DNA from 2 places in the Priestia sp. 53B2 genome. Region 1 is predicted to be linked to the other one. Evidence: riboswitches for the same ligand, from Rfam matches in the RefSeq annotation. Region 1 holds a riboswitch; the other holds the start of a gene.
What was found. A riboswitch is a leader RNA that binds a small molecule or an ion and turns the genes downstream of it on or off. The one in region 1 is predicted to bind FMN.

Region 1 (4,432 bases):
TAATATAAGTGGTTTCCAAATCCGTCACTGTACCTCCGTAGGAGATAGAGATATGCTGAACAGGTTCTCGCATGCATTGTGATAAAATGGCTCCCATTTGTTTAGTAAGGCTCGTAAACGGCTGGATTTTTTCAAAAACTTCTTTAGAAAGCGTTGGCAAATTAATGGATGAGCTTACAGGATTACCTTCTAGAAAACGCAAAACGTCATGTGCCACGTCCTCAGCAACGTTAAGCTGGGCTTCTTTTGTAGAAGCTCCTAAATGGGGAGTTGTAATAACTTGATCAAAATGTAACAAAGGGTTATCAATCGGCGGCTCAACTTCAAATACGTCAATAGCTGCACCTTGAACATGGCCAATTTCTAAATAATGAACTAAGGCTTTTTCATCAATGATCCCGCCGCGTGCGCAGTTTAATAAAAACACACCCTTCTTTGTTTTGGCTAATGTGTCATGATTGAGCAATCCCTTTGTTTCTTTCGTAAGCGGAGTGTGCACGGTAATTACATCCGCTGCTGCTAGTAATTCATCCAGGGATAATAATTCTACGCCTAGCTTTTCAGCTCGGGAAGAGGTTAAAAAAGGATCGTAAACGTGAACGCTCATATTGAAGGCTTTTGCGCGTTTGGCAAGCTCTGACCCAATTCGTCCAAATCCGATAATGCCCAGGTGTTTGCGATTAAGCTCTGTTCCAACAAATGCTGAGCGGTTCCATTCGCGCGCTTTAACTGAAGCATTTCCTTGGGGGATATGACGAAACAAGCTAGCCATCATAGCAAATGTATGTTCCGCCGTTGAAATGGTATTTCCGTTCGGCGCGTTAATAACGACAACCCCTCGTTTGGTTGAGGCTTCAATATCAATATTATCGACCCCTACTCCAGCGCGAGCAACAATTTTTAAATTCAGCATTTTTGCCAGCAAATCCTCTGTAACCGTCGTAGCACTCCGTACTAAAAGCGCATCGTACGTATGCAAATCATTCTCAACTTCTTCAACTTTTTTTCGCGTAAGATTCACATGAGGAGCTTCAAGTAGTGGAGCAAGACCTTCATTGCTAATTGAATCAGCTACTAATACATTATACATGACGTGAACATCTCCCTTGGATTTTACTATCATCAAATATTTGATAATTTACCATATTAAAAAAATTCTGTCAATTATATTTTTCAAACTTTACGATTAGTTATCAAATACACAATTATAAACGTAAAATTGAAACTATAAATATGTCATAATGCTGTTGGTTATGAACTTATTTCCTTATTTCACATATAAAAACAGTAATGAAGTTTATAAAAGACATCAGTTTAATAGGGATTAAAAAACTTCTTTATTTACTTTTAATTCGAGATAACATATAATAAATTCATAATTAAATATTGGTCTATCTTCGGGGCAGGGTGAAATTCCCGACCGGCGGTAAAAAACAAATTGTTTTGAGCCCGCGAGCTTATATGTAATACATACGAGCAGATTTGGTGAAATTCCAAAGCCGACAGTACAGTCTGGATGGGAGAAGGTGGAGGTTCAGCGTTCAAAACCTAATGTGATGAACGTTTATTAAATATGCCTGCCATGTCACCTCTCAACGAATCATTTGTTGGGAGGTTTTTGCGTGGGGATATAAAGTTGAACCTTTCTTCTTTGAAGAGTGGATCACAAAGAAGGAGAGAGGCAAGATGCAACAAAGTAAGAAAACTCAAAAGCTGGTTATACTAGGAATGTTAAGTAGTATTGCTTATATTTTAATGATGATTAATTTTCCAATTCCTGGATTACCTCCGTTTTTAACAATTGATTTTAGCGAAATTCCTGCACTCGTAGCAGCACTTGTATTTGGACCGATGGCTGCTGTTATAGTAGAAGGAATAAAAAATTTATTGAATTATTTAATTCAAGGAAGCGCTACAGGGGTTCCAGTTGGTCAAGTGGCGAACTTTGTGGCTGGTTTACTGTTCGTTCTTCCTGTATCATACATGTTCAACCGATTTAAAACGGCTAAAGGCGTAACGATAGGTTTGGTTACGGGTACGGTGGTAATGACGGTACTCATGGCTGTCTTAAATTATTATGTCTTCTTACCAGCGTATACAATCTTCTTACAATCGCCAGAAATGTCTAGTGAACAAGCACGTCAATATATCGTTGCAGGTATTTTGCCGTTTAACTTAATAAAAGGAGCAGCAACAGGGGTTATCTTTGTCTTATTGTTTTCAAAAATGAAGCAATGGATCACGCGTCGCATTGCTGTTTAATTCAATCGCTCTCCCGGGGAGAGCGATTTTTATATATAAAAAAACCTGCAGCGTGTACACTACAGGTTTGTTCAATACTTATTCGAATTTATTAGCATCGCCTTCGAATTTTTCATCCGCTACGCGAATTGAATCCGTAGGGCAGCCTTCCATTGCATCCATCATATCATCTTCTAGATCTTCTGGAATTTCTACTACACCTTGGTTATCATCTAATGTTACGAATGCAATACCTTCATCATCATAATCATAAATGTCTGGTGCTGCTGCTCCGCAAGCGCCGCATGCGATGCAAGTATCTTTATCAACAATTGTATATTTTGGCATAACAAGACCTCCTGTAAAGTGTTCGAAAATTTCTCATTATATAATCTCTTCGCGAATCAAGAGTGAAATTTCTCCTTATTCATTGTAAAATGATTTATAAAACTTTTCAATAGAAAAGTCACTGAGAATGCTTATCAAATCAAGGTTTCTTCACTTACCCAAACGTTTTGATACATAAAGGAAAGAGCTAAAAAGCCTTTATCTCACATGCTATTGGTCACTTTTGGTACAATGAATGAGAAAGGAAGTTGACACCTTTGAATTATATTCAAGTTAGCATTTTATTTTGTATAAAACAGTTAAAAGGTGAGCGAACCGCCTATGGTATTTATCATTTATTAACAGGTAAAAAGTCAGCTCAAACGATTCAAGACGGAAAAATTTTTGGAATTTCGTTTCTTTTTCAGTCATTTGTTTACTTAGATAAACGGTCTTTTGAAACCTGCGTTGCATATTTAAAAGAACAGCAGTATATTGAAGAAACTGAAAATCAAAAGTATGTGATGACAGATAAGGGACAAGCACGCCTTGAAGATGAACTGACGGCTCGACCCTTTCATCCAGCTTTAGACGGATGGAAATTCGCAAGCAGTACTCAATTATTTTTAGCAAGAATCACTTTGTTCATTCAGACCTTATCAAACCTACAGTATTTTCAAAAAGGGTTTTTACCCATTTCCAAAAATCCTGAGGTGATTCAATGGGTCAAAACGTATATTATGTCTCAAAAGCAAACGCGTCAAGAGTTAGCCGCCGAGCTATTCAAAGAGCTCCGAACGTGCTTGAAAGGTTGTACGGAACGGGACGCGTCTCTTTTTGTTTTGCAACTGACTGGATACCAAAGAGTAGGCTTTACAAAAAATCAGTTAGCATATCAATATGAACTCGATGAGCATTATGTTCATATTCAGCTTTTAGGGGTTATTCACCATATCATTGAAAAAGTGAGTAAAAATAATGAAAGCTTTCATGTACTTTCTTCTTTTTTACGTGATCTATATTTAGAATTGCCTTTGACAAGCTCGACGTTAAAAACGTATAGCTGGCTTCAAAAAGGCAAGACGCTTGAAGAAATTGCTTATATAAGGCGTTTAAAAGAAAGTACAATTGAAGATCATATTGCAGAATTAGCTCTGTTTGTTCCATCTTTTTCAATCGATGCATACGTATCGCCTAAGCAGCAGGAAGAAATTATCTCAGCCTTTGAAGGTTTGCGTACAAATAAATTAAAGGTGATAAAAGAAGAAGTAAAAGACGACGTTACCTATTTTCAGATTCGTCTCGTATTAGCAAAACATTTTACCTGATACTAAAAAAAGTGGTGTTTGATGTGAAGATAGAACAACTTCTACAGAAACAATTTGGCTATAGCCAATTTCGACTAGGACAAAAAGAGATTATTCAAGATATTTTAACGGGTCATAATGTGTTAGCGGTTCTTCCTACAGGAACAGGAAAATCATTGTGCTATCAGCTCCCAGCTTATTTGTTGAACCGACCGGTGCTGATTGTATCTCCTTTAATTTCACTGATGGAAGATCAAGTTCAACAACTAAAGGCAAGCGGAGAAAAGCGAGTTATTGCCTTAAATAGTTTCCTACAACAAGAAGAAAAACAACGAGCACTAAAAAATTTAGCTTTTTATCGTTTTATTTATGCATCTCCTGAAATTTTGCAAAATGCTGTTGTAGTAGAAGCATTAAAGCAGGCAAAGGTAGGCCTTTTCGTTGTGGACGAGGCGCACTGTATTTCTCAGTGGGGACATGATTTTCGTTTAGATTATCTACAGCTAGGAGATATATGGAAGGAACTTGGCAGTCCGCTATGTCTGGCACTAACGGGA
Region 2 (4,432 bases), on a different contig from region 1:
TGAAGCTGAGGACCACAGTCGCAGCGTTCAGAACCAAACACATCTCCAGTCAAACACTCAGAGTGAACGCGAACGAGAACGGGGCTATTATGATCAATATCACCTTTGATAAGAGCCACATGTTCTTTATTATCAAGTTTATTTGTATATCCTACAGCTTTAAACTCACCAAATGCCGTAGGTAAGCTCACTTCTACTTCACGGCTAATAAGCTGGTCATGTTTGCGGCGGTAGGCAATCAAATCTTTTATTGTAATCATTTTTAAATCAAATTGCTCTGCAATTTTTGTTAAATCCGGTACGCGTGCCATTGTTCCATCTTCATTCATAATTTCACAAATAACACCCGCAGGCTTTCCTCCTGCTAATACTGCTAAATCAACAGCAGCCTCTGTATGACCTGCACGCTGCAGAACGCCCCCGTCTTTTGCAATCAATGGGAAAATATGTCCTGGGCGTTGAAAATCACTTGCTACCGTCGCTTCATTTACAAGAGCCATAACGGTAGCAGAGCGTTCGTATGCACTGATACCTGTTGTACTTGAAATATGATCAATACTTACTGTAAATGCTGTTCCATGTACATCCGTATTGTTCGCTACCATCGGGTGAAGATTCAATTTATGCGCAATTTCTTCATTAACAGGTGTACAAATTAATCCTCTTCCATGAGTAGCCATAAAGTTAATAACCTCAGGCGTCGTTTTTTCGGCTAATGCAATAAAATCTCCTTCGTTTTCTCGATCTTCATCATCGCATACAATAACCACTTTTCCCTTTTTTAACTCTTCAATGGCTTCTTCTACTTTATGAAACATCTCTTTCACCTCACTGTTAATTTGTAAAACCATGCTGCTGTAATAAATCCTTCATGTTACCTGAACGATTCGAGGCGCCAGGAGTTGACTTATTTGTCATCATCTGATGCATATATTTAGCTAACATATCGCATTCAATATTCACCTTGTCTCCTTGCTGTTTGTCTCCAACGACTGTGTGAAGCACCGTATGAGGAATAAGAGAAATAGTAAATGATTGGTTGCTGACATCAAAAATAGTAAGACTTGTTCCGTCTACGGAAACAGATCCTTTTAACATCATAAATTCACGAAGTTCAGGATCGACTTGAATTTCATAATAAAAGGCATTTCCTTTACGTGTTTTGCTTACAATGGTTCCAATTCCATCAACGTGTCCGCTAACGAAATGCCCTCCAAACCGGCCATTTGCAGCCATCGCCCGTTCTAAGTTAACACGTGATCCAACGGTTAGAAGCTGAAGGGTACTTGCTTTAATCGTCTCGGGCATGACATCGACCGTAAATTCATTTTGAGAGTAAGCCGTTACGGTTAAACAAACGCCGTTAACTGAAATACTGTCCCCTAAGTTCACATCTTCTAACACGGTCTTCGCATCAATCGTAAGAACAATTGCTTCTGTGGCCTTTTGAATACGTTTTATTTTTCCAATTTCTTCAATGATACCTGTGAACATTTTCTTCACCTGCTTTGGCGCTATTCCAACTTCTTATACCGTTTTGAAATAGCAGCTGCTTTTTTTTCATATTTATCTTTCCCCCAACCACTGAAAATAAAAAAGCCCCTTGAACAAATGTCCAAGGGGTCGGCTGAGCTGAATCAGTTTTATCTATGCAAAATTCCGCTAATTGTATACGAAATAAACAGTTATATTTTGTGTACAAAAACAAGGGTAGCTTTAAAAAAGGCAAGCGTGTCCCTTATTAATTCAACACAAAAAAACAACTGTGCTTCCTGATCCTTCTCCCATCCAGACTTTTACTGTCGGCTCTAGATTTTAACTAGATCCACCGCTAACATACATCGTATGAAAACGGGTCACGGGCTTAAAAGCATACGCTTTATCACCGCCGGTTGGGACTTACACCCGACCCCGAAGGATAATATATTCGACTGCTATAGTCTCATTTGTTTTACATTATAGCAAAGTAAAATCGACTTGTCACATCATTTAACTTCGTTTCTTCACATCTATTCTTTAAAATCCAGCTTTTAGCTTATTTTTTCTTTTTTAATACATAGCATCCATACAAAAGCTAGTCCAATATAGCCAAATATCGGATACAAAAACTCAAGAAGCTGGGCATATCCGAATTGCCCAATAATAAAGCAAGCCAAGATAATAAACGCAAAAGCTTGTTTGTCATTCAGGGGAAGAAATGACTGAAGCTGCTTAGCGATTCCAAATACATTTCCAATCAATGTAGTAAAAATCTCGCCTAACACAACTACCGTAAATAAAACATTCACCCACGCTGAGATATTTTTAACAACGGCACTCATCGGAATATCAAGTTGAAATGAATAAGGCAAATTGGAAAGGGCAAGATGAGTAGAAACAAGCATAAACGTAAGTACACATCCTCCTATTACGGCCCCTTTTTTAATCACGCTCCTATCTTTCACCGAGCTTCCTAATGGAACCAAAACGGCCTGCGCCAAAGCTAGATTTAGGGAAATATATAAAAAGGGACTAACCGCCCACTTCCACTGTGTGACGAGCGTTAAATCCGGCTTCGTTTGAATCAGTGAGAAATAGCTGATATTTGGCACAAAGATGATAAAAGCAAATGAAAGCATCATCGGCACAACAAGAGAATTAACCATTAAAATACCGTTAATTCCTTTTGCGATAAATATATAAGTTAAAACAATTGTAAAAATCATCCCAACAGGAGGCCACAGCCCGAACTGTTCTTTTCCTATTGCCCCCGTACTCGCTAGCATGACTGAAGTTACTCCAAATAAAATGACAATCATTACACCGTTTACCGCTTTTCCAAGCACATCACCAAATAAATATGTATTAAGCTGCTGATAAGAAGAAGCCCCAATTGCGTGCGAAAGCAGCATCATTTTCGAACCTAGCCAAATAAAAAACAAGCCGCTGACCAAAATTCCAACCATTCCAAGTTCCCCGTACTGTGTAAAAAATTGAACGATTTCCTTGCCTGTTGCAAAACCGGCTCCTACAACGGTGCCTACATACGTAGCAGCAACCTGCAGCGTGAGTTTCCACCTTTTCATGCCCATCACCCTTCTACCCTTCATAGTTCACTATATGTAGAAACGATTAAAAAAAGACGAGCCTTTTTACGTGTAAATCTACGCATATCCCAGCGTTTGTGCCTTTTCGTTTATTTTTTATTTTTCATTTTCTTTTTGCATTTCTCACAAAAAACTCCTTAACCCTAACATAACAGTCATTTTCAAACAAAATATACGGATATTTTCCCTTTAGCTTTTAAATTTTCCTCAATATTTGCTGGAAATTCACAATTTACTGTTGTATAATTTCTAAAAATCAGATAAATTATTAAATAAGTATTCTTTCTATTTAAAAAAATATGTTTCAATTATATACAATTGATTCTTATCATGAGAGGTGGAGGGACTGGCCCTTTGAAACCTCAGCAACCAGTCGTTAGAGACATGGTGCTAAATCCAGCAAGCAATTTATTGCTTGGAAGATAAGAAGGCGAAAAAAGTCTTCTTCTTAAGAAGACTTTTTCTATTTTATCGGCATATTGCATAAAACGAATCACTCGTGAAATAGAAGCGGAACAATTTAAGGAGGTTTTGACATGGGGTTACTTGAAGATTTAAAGTCTAAAATTTTAATTGGGGATGGTGCCACTGGTACCCTCCTTTACTCACACGGTATTGACAGCTGTTTTGAAGAACTAAACATCACCAAACCAGAAGAGGTTTCTCGTATTCACAGAGCCTATGTAGAAGCTGGTGCAAACGTTATTCAAACAAATACGTACGCTGCTAATTATCAAAAACTTGCCCGTTATGGATTAGAAGATTCAGTCAAAGACATCAATATTGCTGGTGTAAAATTAGCGAAACAAGCTGCAAAAGATCAGGCTTACGTGGTTGGTACACTCGGCGGTATTCGTTCTTTCCAAAAAAACGCTATTAGTTTAGAAGAGGTTAAGCGAAGCATTCGTGAACAAATGTTTTGGCTTTTAAATGAAGGCGTGGATGGCCTTTTATTTGAAACATACTATGATTTCGAAGAATTAAAGACCGTTCTTACACTGGCAAGAAAAGAAACGGATAAGCCTATTATTACCCATGTTTCCCTGCATGATATTGGCGTACTGCAAGATGGCCGCCCTTTAGCAGATGCATTAAAAGAATTAGAAGACTTGGGAGCAGATGTTGTCGGGCTAAACTGCCGTTTAGGTCCTTATCATATGATTCAGTCTCTTGAAGAAGTACCTCTTCCTGATCGTGCTTTCTTATCTGCTTACCCTAATGCCAGCCTTCCGGCGTATGTGGAAGGAAAGTTGGAATATGAAACGAATGAAGACTACTTTGTAGAAAGCGCGCGTTTATTCCGCGAACAAGGGGTTCGCTTAATTGGAGGATGCTGCGGTACAACA

Region 2: it holds a riboswitch for FMN, as region 1 does, so the genes downstream of both, ribE (riboflavin synthase) here and ACN6NE_RS06405 (ECF transporter S component) in region 1, are expected to answer to the same signal.

The regions. Positions count from the first base shown of each region.
Region 1 covers NZ_JBLZXA010000008.1:593,393-597,824, reverse strand. The annotation lists gene serA (phosphoglycerate dehydrogenase) at 1-1,090, opposite strand, end outside; FMN riboswitch at 1,390-1,532, shown strand; gene ACN6NE_RS06405 (ECF transporter S component) at 1,687-2,262, shown strand; gene ACN6NE_RS06400 (ferredoxin) at 2,341-2,589, opposite strand; gene ACN6NE_RS06395 (YpbB family protein) at 2,847-3,896, shown strand; gene ACN6NE_RS06390 (RecQ family ATP-dependent DNA helicase) at 3,920-4,432, shown strand, end outside.
Region 2 covers NZ_JBLZXA010000020.1:649,755-654,186, reverse strand. The annotation lists gene ACN6NE_RS17440 (bifunctional 3,4-dihydroxy-2-butanone-4-phosphate synthase/GTP cyclohydrolase II) at 1-818, opposite strand, end outside; gene ribE (riboflavin synthase) at 835-1,494, opposite strand; FMN riboswitch at 1,773-1,923, opposite strand; gene ACN6NE_RS17430 (YkvI family membrane protein) at 2,031-3,065, opposite strand; SAM riboswitch class I at 3,409-3,515, shown strand; gene ACN6NE_RS17425 (bifunctional homocysteine S-methyltransferase/methylenetetrahydrofolate reductase) at 3,623-4,432, shown strand, end outside.